Regions from separate parts of the Knoellia sp. LjRoot47 genome, predicted to be linked through region 1. Evidence: riboswitches for the same ligand, from Rfam matches in the RefSeq annotation. Region 1 holds a riboswitch; the other holds the start of a gene.
What was found. A riboswitch is a leader RNA that binds a small molecule or an ion and turns the genes downstream of it on or off. The one in region 1 is predicted to bind S-adenosylmethionine.
Positions count from the first base shown of each region.

Region 2: it holds a riboswitch for S-adenosylmethionine, as region 1 does, so the genes downstream of both, ACSQ11_RS05020 (hypothetical protein) here and ACSQ11_RS16510 (aminotransferase class V-fold PLP-dependent enzyme) in region 1, are expected to answer to the same signal.

Region 1 is NZ_CAXUQS020000002.1:379,353-385,374, reverse strand. Features, by position in the region: rRNA gene ACSQ11_RS16520 (23S ribosomal RNA) at 1-561, shown strand, start outside; rRNA gene rrf (5S ribosomal RNA) at 665-781, shown strand; SAM riboswitch class IV at 996-1,110, shown strand; gene ACSQ11_RS16510 (aminotransferase class V-fold PLP-dependent enzyme) at 1,154-2,572, shown strand; gene ACSQ11_RS16505 (DegV family protein) at 2,627-3,472, shown strand; gene ACSQ11_RS16500 (glycerol-3-phosphate acyltransferase) at 3,483-4,094, shown strand; gene ACSQ11_RS16495 (helix-hairpin-helix domain-containing protein) at 4,186-5,115, shown strand; gene ACSQ11_RS16490 (ComEC/Rec2 family competence protein) at 5,202-6,022, shown strand, end outside.
Region 2 is NZ_CAXUQS020000001.1:998,241-1,004,262, reverse strand. Features, by position in the region: gene ACSQ11_RS05030 (DUF4268 domain-containing protein) at 1-100, opposite strand, end outside; gene ACSQ11_RS05025 (cyclic-phosphate processing receiver domain-containing protein) at 1,212-1,646, opposite strand; gene ACSQ11_RS05020 (hypothetical protein) at 1,643-2,074, opposite strand; SAM riboswitch class IV at 2,113-2,221, opposite strand; gene ACSQ11_RS05015 (hypothetical protein) at 2,852-3,160, shown strand; gene ACSQ11_RS05010 (hypothetical protein) at 3,230-4,318, shown strand; gene ACSQ11_RS05005 (DNA-methyltransferase) at 4,343-6,022, opposite strand, start outside.

The sequences.
Region 1 (6,022 bases):
GCTTGACTGCGAGACAGACATGTCGAGCAGGGACGAAAGTCGGAACTAGTGACCCGGCGCTGGCTTGTGGAAGCGGCGTCGCTCAACGGATAAAAGGTACCCCGGGGATAACAGGCTGATCTTGCCCAAGAGTCCATATCGACGGCATGGTTTGGCACCTCGATGTCGGCTCGTCGCATCCTGGGGGTGGAGTCTCTCCCAAGGGTTGGGCTGTTCGCCCATTAAAGCGGTACGCGAGCTGGGTTTAGAACGTCGTGAGACAGTTCGGTCCCTATCCGCTGTGCGCGTAGGAAATTTGAGAAGGGCTGTCCCTAGTACGAGAGGACCGGGATGGACGAACCTCTGGTGTGTCAGTTGTTCTGCCAAGAGCACCGCTGATTAGCTACGTTCGGAAGTGATAACCGCTGAAAGCATCTAAGCGGGAAGCACGCTTCAAGATGAGATTTCCATGGACCTCGTGTCCGAGAGGCTCCCAGCTAGACTACTGGGTTGATAGGCCAGACGTGGAAGTGCAGTAATGCATGTAGCTGACTGGTACTAATAAGCCGATAACTTGATACACACCAAAAGATTTTGTTGTGCTCGCGTCCACTGTGCAGTTCCCGAGATACGGTCGGGACCCCCGAGAACACGGGGTGTGAATCCACTGACATCTCCATAGAGTTTCGGCTGTCATAGCGAAGGGGAAACGCCCGGCTCCATTCCGAACCCGGAAGCTAAGCCCTTCAGCGCCGATGGTACTGCACTGGTGACGGTGTGGGAGAGTAGGACGCAGCCGGACAAACATTCAAGAAATGGCCCGCCCACCCGGCGGGCCATTTCTCATTTCTGGACATTGTCCTGCGCCATTCCAGGCGCCGGAATCGGAACGCGGCGAGATGGTTGTCCCGAGTGACGTTCGTCGGGTGAACGTCGGGGTGTCGAGAGAGGGCGGGTTCCCAGATGGTGAAACGTGCCCCTCGAGGGCGGTGGCCGGCGCTACAGTCGGTGCACAAGGTCATGAGTACCAGCGCATAGCCCCGGCTTGCTGGTCGGCAACCCTCCTCCGCGGTGGGGTGCTCCGGGTGACGACCTGGTCGGCTGCAGCAACGCAGTCGGCAAGCGCGGACTCACGAGCACCTCGAGGGTCCACCGACTCTCCAGGGAGCAGTAGATGTCCATCGCCAGCTCGACTCCGCACACCATCACCCGGGACCGCCGCCAGCCGTGGCTGCGTTCCGTGCCCGCACCCGCTGCAGCGCCGCGGGCACCGGGCTCGAGCCGCGGCGGTTCCACCGTCGCCGTTCCCGCCGTCGTGGCAGCTCCCACGGTGCCCACCTGCGACGGCCGTCTCGTCGAGTACGCGAACTTCGACCACGGTGCCTCCACCCCTGCCTTGGCGAGCGTCGTCGCTGCCGTCGAGAAGGCGACCGCGACGTACTCCAGCGTTCACCGGGGTCAGGGCTGGACCAGCCAGGTCTCGAGCCACTACTACGAGGCGGCGCGTGACGAAGTCTCCCGCTTCGTGGGTGCCCGTGAAGGCGACGAGGTCGTCTTCACCCGCAACACCACCGACTCGTTCAACCTGCTGGCCAAGGCGCTGCCGCGGCGCACCCAGGTCATCGTCTTCGCGACCGAGCACCACGCGACCCTGCTGCCGTGGGAGGAGCGCCGGACGACCCGGCTCCCCGTGCCGCTCACCCACCAGGACGCCGAGGCGCTCCTGCGGGAGGCGCTCAAGCGGAGCACGAGCTCGTCGACGCTCGTCGTCCTCAGCGGCGCGTCCAACGTCACGGGGGAGTACTGGCAGGTCGAGCGCCTCGCTGCCCTCGCCCGCGGTCGCGGGGCGCGCGTCGCCCTCGACGCCGCGCAGTTCGCGGGTCACCGCCGTATCGACCTCGACTCTCTCGGCGTCGACTACGTCGCCTTCAGCGGGCACAAGATCTATGCGCCGTACGGCGCCGGCGTGCTCGTCGGCCGGTCCGACTGGCTCGACAAGGCCGCGCCCTACCTCGCCGGCGGAGGGGCCACCGCCGCGGTCGGCCCCCTGTCGACGACGTGGAAGACCGGACCGGCCCGTCACGAGGGCGGGACACCCAACGTCCTGGGCGCGATCGCCTTGGCGGCCGCCTGTGCGGCCGTCCGTGAGAACCGCGGCGCGATCGAGGCGCACGAGCGCAGGCTCACGGAGCGGCTCGTCACCGGTCTTCGCGACATCGACGGTGTCGAGACGTTCAGTATCTTCGGGGACGAGTCCGACCGTGCTCCGGTGGTCACCTTCACCGTCGACGGCCTCGAGTCCTCGCTCGTGTCCGCGGCGCTGTCCGCCGAGCACGGCATCGGGGTGCGCGACGGCAAGTTCTGCGCTCACCTCCTCGTCGACGCGCTCCTGTCCGACGAGGAGGCGGGGACGACCACCGCCGTCCGGGTCAGTGCGGGTCTCGCGACGACAGAGGCACACGTCGAGCGGCTCCTCGCCGCGGTGGCGAGCCTGGCCGCGGACGGGCCGGGGACGGCATACGAACAGGTGGAGGGACGCGGTTGGGTGCCGGTCGAGGACCAGCGCGAGACGCTCGTCGACCTGCTCTGGTGACCGACCCTCGGCACGGTGGCCACGGCGCGGCGTCGTGAGCACTAGCCTCGGGACGTGACCACCGCACTCGTCACCGACTCCACGGCATACCTGTCTCCCGAGCTGGTCGACGCCCACGGCATCGGTGTCGTGCCGCTCCACGTCGTCGTCGGCGGTCAGGAGCGGCGCGAGGGCGTCGACATCGGGCCCGGCGAGGTGGCCGAGGCCCTGCGGACGTTCACGCCGGTCTCCACGAGCCGACCGGCGCCGCAGGCGTTCCTCGACGTCTACCAGGACCTCGCCGACAAGGGTGCCGACGCGATCGTCTCGGTCCACATCTCGGCCGACATGTCGAGCACCCTCGGGTCCGCGCAGCTCGCCGCGAACTCGTCGCCGGTGCCGGTGACCGTCGTCGACAGCCGGTCGATGGGGATGGCGATGGGGTATGCCGTGCTCGCCGGCGCCGAACTCGCCTCACGGGGTGGTTCGGCGCAGGACGTCGCGGACCTCGTGCGCGCCCGGTGCGATGCGGCGACCGTGGTCTTCTACGTCGATACCCTGGAGCACCTGCGGCGTGGCGGGCGGATCGGCAAGGCGAACGCCCTGCTGGGGTCCGCCCTGGCGATCAAGCCGATCCTCGGTCTGCGTGACGGCGCCATCGTCCCTCTGGAACGGGTCCGGACCTCGTCTCGCGCCATCGCCCGCCTCGAGGATCTCGCCGTCGAGGCCGCATCCGGTACCGACAGCGTCGACGTCGCCGTGCACCACCTCGACTCGCTCGAACGCGCCGACAAGCTCGCCGAGCGCCTGCGCTCTCGTGTCGACGGGCTCGAGGAGCTCGTCGTCGTCGAGCTGGGAGCCGTGGTCGGTGCCCACGTCGGGCCGGGCACGCTCGCCATCGCGATCAGTCCGCGGGCCTGACCGGACCGCCGTGAACCTCGCCGTCCCGGCCCAGGTCCTCCTCGCGCTCGTCGTGGCCACGGTCTGCTTCGCGATCGGCGGCATCAACCCCGCGACCATCGTGGGTCGCCGTCGGGGGATCGAGGTGTCCAGCGTCGGGTCGGGCAACCCGGGCGCGACGAACCTCGGCCGGGTCATCGGTCGCAAGTGGGGGATCGCGGTCGGGGCCCTCGACGTCCTCAAGGGCTTCCTGCCGACCTTCGTCGTGCTCCGCACGCTCGGCACGTGGGCGGCACTGCTCGGCGGTGTCGCGTGCGTGCTGGGGCACATCTACAGCCCCTACCTCGGCGGCCGCGGCGGCAAGGGAGTCGCGACGTCGTTCGGCGCGATCCTCGCCGTGGCGCCGTGGATGGCGCTCGTGGCCGTCCTCGTGTTCGCGGTGGCCCTGCCCTTCGTCAAGAGGCTCGGTGACGCCTCGGTGCTGGCGACCGGCTACCTGCTCGTCGCCGGGGTGGTTCTCACTGTACGAGCGAGCAGCGACATCGACCGTGGCGTCGGTGTCTGGCTCGCCGTCATGGCCCTGCTGGTCCTGGCCCGCCACCGCCGCAACATCGCCATCTGGGCGGGGCGGCTCACCGCCTGAGTTGTCCACAGCACGGTAGGGCGGTCCCGGTCGTCCACAGCTGCCGACGTTGCCGCTTGGGCCGTCCCCGCAGGCTTCCTACCGTCGACGTATGCCGTCCCGCCGCGACCCTGAGCCGCTCTCGCCACGCGCTCTCGCGCGGGTGCGGGCGAGTGCGGACCGCGACACGGGTGAGGTCGCCGGAGCCGAACGCGGCCGGCACCGACCCCTCGAGGTGTCGCGCGGGCCGTTGTTCGAGGTGCCCGCGAGCCTGAGCGGTGCGAGGTGGGCGCCGAGCCGGTCAGCCGCACTCGGCGTGCTCGTCGTGGTGGTGCTCGTGGCCCTCGTGTTCGGGGTGCGTGTCTGGTTGACCGGGGCCGGTGACGGGGAGGCGATCGGTGCGCGCGGGCCCGGGGCCACCGACGGGGTGAGCCGGGGCACGTCGACCTTGGCTCGGGCCTCACCCACCGGCTCGGCGCCGCCGTCGACAGGTGCCGCCCCATCGAGCAGTGGTGTCGACGGCGCTGGTGCCGGTGCTGCCGGTGCTGCCGGTGCTGCGGGTGCGGCCACCGGGCTGCTCGTGGTGCACGTCGTCGGTCAGGTGCGCACTGCCGGCGTCTACCGGATGCCTGCCGGGTCCCGCGTCGCGGATGCGGTGACCGCTGCCGGGGGAGCGACCCGCTCGGCCGACCTCGCCGCGGTGAACCTCGCGCGGGTGCTCGTCGACGGTGAGCAGGTGGTGGTGCCCAGACCGGGTGAGAGCGTGGGTGTGCCCCTCGACGGGGGCTCGGCCGGGGGCGCAGCCACGAGTGGTGGGGCGAACCCACCCGGTTCATCCGGTTCCGCGGGTGGCAGGGTCGCCCTCAACTCGGCCGACCTCGCGGCGCTCGACACCCTGCCCGGGGTCGGACCCGTGCTCGCCCAGCGGATCCTCGACTGGCGCACCGAGCACGGTCGGTTCACGAGCGTCGAGGAGCTCGGCGAGGTCAGCGGCATCGGCGACAAGCTCCTCGCCCAGCTCACCCCCAAGGTCACCCTGTGACGTCGCGGGGCACGGAGACAGCGGTCCGGTCCCGTCCCGGTGGTGGTGACGCGCAGGCTGAGGTGCCGACCTGGGAGCGACAGGTCGTGAGGTTCAGCGACCTGCGGATGTTGGCGCCAGCCCTCGTGGCCTGGGCGTTGCTCGCCTGCACCCTCACGTGGTCGGCTCCTCGGCGCTGGGCGGTCGTCGCCTGCCTCGCCGCGACGGCTGCCGTCGTCGCGGTGGTGCGGCGGCGATCGTCCGGGCTCCTGCTCATGGTGGGGGTGGCCCTCCTGCTCCAGCTCGCCGGCAGCGCTCAGCACGCCCTGCGCGCCGTGGGGGACCTCGACGCCCTGACCGCGGCGGGTGCCGTCGTCACCCTCGACGCGACGGTGACCTCGGACCCGTTCACGCCGGCCGCCCGTCCGGGACGTGAGCCGGTCGTCATGGCGCGCGGGACGGCATACCGGGTCGAGGGTCGTGGACGGGCCAGCCGTGTCCACGCACCTGTGACGATCCGCGGAGACCAGGGCCTGATGTCGCTGCGGTGGCACGACAGCGTGCGGTTCCGGGGTCGGCTCGCGCCGCCGGACTCCGGTCGGCCCGAGCTGGCCGTGCTCCGGGTCTCCTCCCACGAGGTCATCGCACCGGCGGGTCGGGTCGCCCGGGTGGCCGAGCACCTGAGGGCCGGTCTGCGCCGGTCGGTGGACTCGACGCCCGCCGATGCCCGCGGCCTGCTGCCAGGGCTCGTCATCGGCGACACCAGTCGGACCCCGCCGGATCTCACCGAGGCGATGCAGGCCACGGGGATGACCCACCTCACGGCGGTCTCCGGCTCCAACATCGCCGTCGTCGGTGGGATGGTGCTCGGGCTCTGCGTGCTGCTCGGGGTTCCCCGGCGACTGCGACCGTGGGTGGTGGCGGTGGC
Region 2 (6,022 bases), on a different contig from region 1:
TGTCCTCCCAAAGCGGCTCCCACTGATCGCCCTCGTCCCACACGTACGGACGCTGAAACAGCGGCACCTCCAGCTGCTGCGGCAGGCTGAAGATTTGCATAGGCGTTCGTACGTTCGTCTCCACTCAACCCATACTGCATTGCGTGCGGGCCTGTCGCTGAGCTAACGCTGCAGTGGCGAGGTGAGTCGATGAGATGACAGGCTCGAACTCACTGTGTCAACGCCGTCCTTCATTTGCACAGCACTCGCCCGGGACAGGGCGCTCCGAGGCGGGCGTGGAAGGTGGCGCGATCAAGGCTCGTGTCGGCGCGTGGAGCACTGATGTCGCTGGAAAGCGCGCGCAGTGTCGAGAATACGGGGGATCGACTAACACGAGGATGCCCCGCGTGATCCCGACGGTCGCGAGGACGCTGTAGCTCAGGACGAAGAAGCCGAGGCCGATGCCGAGGCGGCGCTAAGTGCCCTGAAGCAGAACAAGCACGACCGCCCCCACGGCACACAGACGTATCGCGCGCGAAACGGCAGGGTGCGACCGGGCGGGCCAAGCCAGACCGAGTTGACGTTGTAGATCTCGTCGTCGACGGGCAGTCACATGACTCAACCCGTCGCCAGGCTGGCGAGCCAGGTGCCGACCTCGCCCGCGTTGCCGCTGGTAGCGAGACCAAGGACCGTGAGAGCGATAACGACGCCACCTACGACGCGCATAACTTCCGCGTTGTCACCTCGTTGGGCGACGACGAAGAGCATCACTGCGACAAGCAGGAGGAGCAACGGGATGATGTTCTCCTTGATCCAGCCTGGAGGTTGGTGGTGTCACCGGGAGCGGCGACGAGCGTGCTGACAATGGTGTGCATGGTGTCCCCTTGCATCCGCGGAGGCGTGTTCCTCCACAGCCATTGCGCAGCGGGTCATGCAGTGCATCCAGTTGGAACCGGATCCTTTACCAAGTCTTGAAGGTCTCTCGTCCTGAGACGACCACCCTTTGGGCGAAGAGCCGCCGGCAGGTCACCTGCGGTAGACCGTTGCTCCGGTCTTCCCCGTCCGCGAGGCTGGGTCGCATGCGCTGAGGACGAGGACGGGGATGAACGCGCGTGGCTGGCCTGCGCAAGCCCACGCCGTGCCGGTTTCTCAGAGCTCGAGTCATCAGACCCGTGTGGCCATGTTCCGTATCGGCATCGCAGCCGGTTACCTAAGGGGCCCGCGCCTTCTGGTCACTGCAAAGACTCCGCCGTAGGCGCCTTGGTTCGCATCGTCCGGCTGGCGTTGGGGACAGTTCGCCAACCGCGTTCAGGGTGGCGTTGGTGCGTCCAAAGCTTGGCCGCGAAGTTTCGATGCACGTTATAGCCGGCGCTGCGGAGATCGTCGTAGATCCGACGCCCCGCTCTGGCGTTTGAACTGTGCACCTCGATGGGAGCAACCGCGACTGGGGTGCCCGATGCTGCCTCGTCAACGAGGTAGTCCACAATGGGCTGCGCGGTATCCCCGCCTTGCAGATCGAAGTCGAGCCATATCACAGCGATCGTGGAATCACCGCGACGGCGTAGCCAGGTCATCGCCTCCCTTGATGAGCGAGCAATAGCGGCGGGTCTCCGGTCGCGGAAATCGCGCACGTCATCAACGAGCAGCACCGACGGCGAGCGGGTCATTCGGAGCGGGGTCCGTCGCGCCATGCGTCCTCGTCAAGGCCACGTCTCTTGAGCTCGAGAACGAGGATCGACATGTGCTTACTCACCCACCATCGCGCCATGGGGTTCGCTCGGTGTTCGTGCGTCCAATTCGTGTAGCGGCATGAGGTCAGGAGGTCCTCTGTGGTCAGCCGGGCCACTGCTTCCTGCGTCGTGACCCCGTGCAGAGGTACGTGGCGGTAAGGATTGGCACGCTCATGCTCGGCAGGAGGAAGTTGTCGAACCTTCAGCTCAAGGTCATTGGCCAGCTCTGTCGCCTGCGAGATCAGCGTCAAGGCGTAGCCGTGCGCCATCAGGACGTCATCTCGGTCGAGTTCGGCGACTACTCGCTCAGCGTTCCGAACGATCACGGCCACTTGGACCTGCGGGGAGTGCAACGACTCAGACAACGAACCTCCTAGGACGAGGACCCCTCGATACTCGTGGAGATCCGCATTTGCCTGCCCGAATGGGCGAGCCAGCTCTTTCCCTGGAGCACCTCCGCGGAGGAGGTTGCTGGACATCAAGCCAGGTGCTTGTCGATGTCACTCTGAAGCGTTCGAACTGTATCGCCGTCGACTGACAACGCAGTTCGGAACTGCGGTAAGCGTCGACAGCCCGTCACCACGCGGGGCTACTCATCGCCGTCATCGGAATCGATGGAACCTAGTAGGTCGCTGACGTCCGCATCGGGATCTTCCTCCAGCCGCTCAAGCATCGTTTGGAGCCCGGCCCTGTGAATCTCCCCAAGATCACCAACTTGCAGACCCTGCGAGTCGTCCCAACCGCCCCAACCCGGGCTTGGCTCTGAACCGATAAAGGCAATCCCTCGCTGATCTGCGAGCTCGAAGGCCTCGGCCGACGCCAGATCTTCCACGTCGATCCGGGCACCTCAAGCCTTCGGCCAGTCCATGTCGAAGGACCAGACAACGTAAGAGTCGCGATCCCTCGCGACCTTCACTAGTACCTCCATAGCCATCATGTCCTCCCCGTCGATCCAGGCTCCTCTGAGTTCAAGGTGCCGCGCGGCATCGGCCTCACTGCCGAATTGACCTCTATCAGATCAAGGCGCCGGCTTCGCCGGCGAGGCGCCTGCGGGCGGCGCTGTCGCACCGTCCTCGGCGGCCGACGCCGCAAGAATCTCGAGATGACGTCACCAACCTGCGGTTCCCCCGTAACATGATGCCGTGTCGGAACTCCTCTCGCAGCAGCCCGAAACCTTTGCTCCTGAGCCATCCGCCAAAGGCCCGGTCACCGATGCGCAAGTCAGTCAACTTCGGTTGGTACTTGACGGCATGGGACTTCGGTCCATGGATGCCCGCCAGGCCGCCATCGAAGCCGCAGTTGCGCGCCAAGTGGCTTCACTACGCTCGCTGACCAGCGCTGAGGCGGACCAGGCTCTCGCGCAACTAAAGCCAACCCAACCCCCCACTTCGCTCAGGGCGTGGTCGTCATGGGACGACCGCGAGGAAGACACCTGGATCGATCGAATGTAGGCGGGCGCCATTTCCCGTGGCCACTGTGAGCAACTTGTAACTCCTCAAGCCAAAAGAAGGATTAGCCACGTGACCGATGAGCCCGCAGAGGAAGGAATCGCCGAGAATGCTCATGGCCTTCACGACGCCTCATGGGACGAAGCGAGGTGGCGCGAAATGGCGGAAAATCTCGTTGACGACGGCGTCGTCACGTGGCGTGAAATCACGACAACCGTGCTGGGTGAACTGAACCCACCCCAGGTAGGCACTCAGATAGCCTCCTCAAGTGCCACTCTCTATGGCTTCAAAGACAACCACGCCACGCTGAACACAGGTCAATCATTCTGGTCCCACGTCCGAACATGGCTCTATTCCATGACAGGGCGCTGCGTTGACTGCGGGACGAGGCTGGACCTTCAGGCGGACCACATTGAGGGCCGCGAAACCTACCCGGATCCGCGAGACGCAGACTACCTCTCGAACATGACCCTCCGTTGCCGGAGACACAACGTAGCGAAGCGCAAGTCCCACGTTGCGCGTGCCGGACGTACCCTCCTGCCAGCCCAACAGGCACTAATGTGGATTCTCCTTGAAGTTAGACCCGTCTCCCTCCAAGATCTGGCCAGGCTCTGCAGGCTCTACGGCATGACCATGTCGGACATTCGCTTTCAGGAAGCTTGGGCGATGGCGATCTGGCTCAAGCGAGAAGGCCACTACACAATTGCGCACGAGACTGAGGCCTACGATCTCCTTGTCTGGGGTGACGGAGCCATCACGCGTCGCTTCAGTTCCGACGAGACGATTCCTGCGGGCGCAACCCTTCACGCCGCAAACGTTCCCGGCGATGCCATCCATTGCTTTCTTGCCAAGGTGCCCCAAGAGGACGTCATTCGATATTTTGAACACCCCGTTGGCGCGATCCCCTTCGTATATCCGCTGGGGGATCGCCCCACGACAGACATCGCGATCTGGCCAGTTGCGAACGGCTGGATCAACTTCGCGCCACGCGGTCACGACATGCTGGCATGGACTCTACGAAGTCAGCGGCAGTCCGTGGTTGCCCTGTTCGACGACGTCGAGTTTGGAACTATGCCGACGGCGGGGATCAAGGGCAAGTTAGTTCGCCGCATCCCAACTCGGGGAGCCGCCAGACTCCGGGCGATACCCGATGGCCCATGAGGCTGGGCCAGGAGCTTGGACCAATCAGAACAGGGTCTCCTTAGTTCGCTCCTCCGCCATGCTGGCTGCATGCTCCCGCGTCAGACGACGACTAAGGTCGGCATAGGTGGAGTCTCGTTCGATTAGAACTGCCCGGTGTCCGGCACTGATTGCCGCACGAGCCGTTGTACCAGACCCAGCGAAGGGGTCCAGGACGAGGGAGTCAACCGGGAGGCCAGCAAGCAGAGCGGTCACAAGCTCCGAAGGGTAGGGCGCCGTATGGCCAAGAATGTTTTGCCCACGAAGCATTTTCACCACTGGATGAATCCGGAGGGCTTGATTAATGCCGGGCAGGAAACTTCTCTGCGCCCCACTCGCGGGTCCCGACATCGGCTTCTGCACGACCAAGACGTGTTCCCAGCAGTTGAAGGGCGACTGATAGAAGGGCGCGAAGTTTCCGGCATTGAATCCACGCTTCCCCTGAATATCGCCCTTGTCCCATACGGCTGAGCCAAGGTAGCTAAATCCAATTCGACGAAACGTGTCGACCATGAGCGCGGATAGCAGCAAGCGCTTCTTGCCCATATCGCTGAAGGTGACGACCCTGTCGTTATCGAAGTAGTCAAAGATGTTGTAAACGTATAATCCGCCCGGCTTAAGTGTTCGGAAAACCTGTTCGCCGATCCGGTACATGTCATGCATGTAGGCATAAAGGTTCGGCCACTGCGAATACTCGCGTGCGTTGTAATACGGAGGCGACGTGATGGACCGGTCAAAAGTGTCGTCTGGGATCTCGCTTAGAACGTCGATCGCGTCGCCCTCGAGGACGCACCAACTGGACTGGTTCGTACCGAGACTCGCCTTCGCCCCGACGCCTGATGTCGGGAGGGGCATGCAACCTACGCCCGGGGTGGTGATGGGCAAAAACCTGCGGAAGAAGGCGGAGTCCCAGAAGTCCAAACGATGGCTCGCGGTGTCCGGCTCCTCCCCACTGCGGACCTCACGACCGAGAGCTTTCGAGGCCAGCGCCTTGGTATCCAACAGGACTACAACATCACCTCGCATTGAATAGTGCGCAAGTAGCGTGTCGATTATCTCCCCATCAGAGAGGAAAGGGAGGACATCGCGTTGCCATCGCCGTACACTTTCGACGGAAATCTGGTTGCCATCGACCTCAATACCTTCCACCTTGAGCAGAGAACGGAAATCGTAGCGCTTGCCCCGGTTATAGATGCTGCGGTCAGTGCAGAGCGGGTTTGCGCACTCCCAGCTCTTGACTCCGAAACTTGGGTACGAATTGCCACCGATATTGTCACTACGACAGCCAGGACACGGCAGCTTGGTCTCGTCCCGCCGATTCTTCTGTAGGACCAGCACCAGCCTGCGGACTTGATCCGCTTCGTCGTGCAATACAAAAGTGTCCCGATAGGTGAATCCCTCATTAAGCAACTCAAAATGAGCTTCAGCCTCGTCGATCTTCGTAACGTGACCAAGCGTCTCCCGCTCCACATCCTTGGAGCGAAAGAACATTTGTTTGAGCGGCTCTTCCCTGAACCGTTCGGCAAACAAGGGCAAATCGGATGCGAGTTCCCAAGCCTGAGCCTCGACTCCAACCCCAACTTCGATTACGAGGGCCAGAAAGCCGTAGTTGTCAAGCGCCTCGAATTCGTCAGCAATCCACTGCGTCAACCTCCCCCGGATGTCTTGGTACGCCTCCCCAGGGCT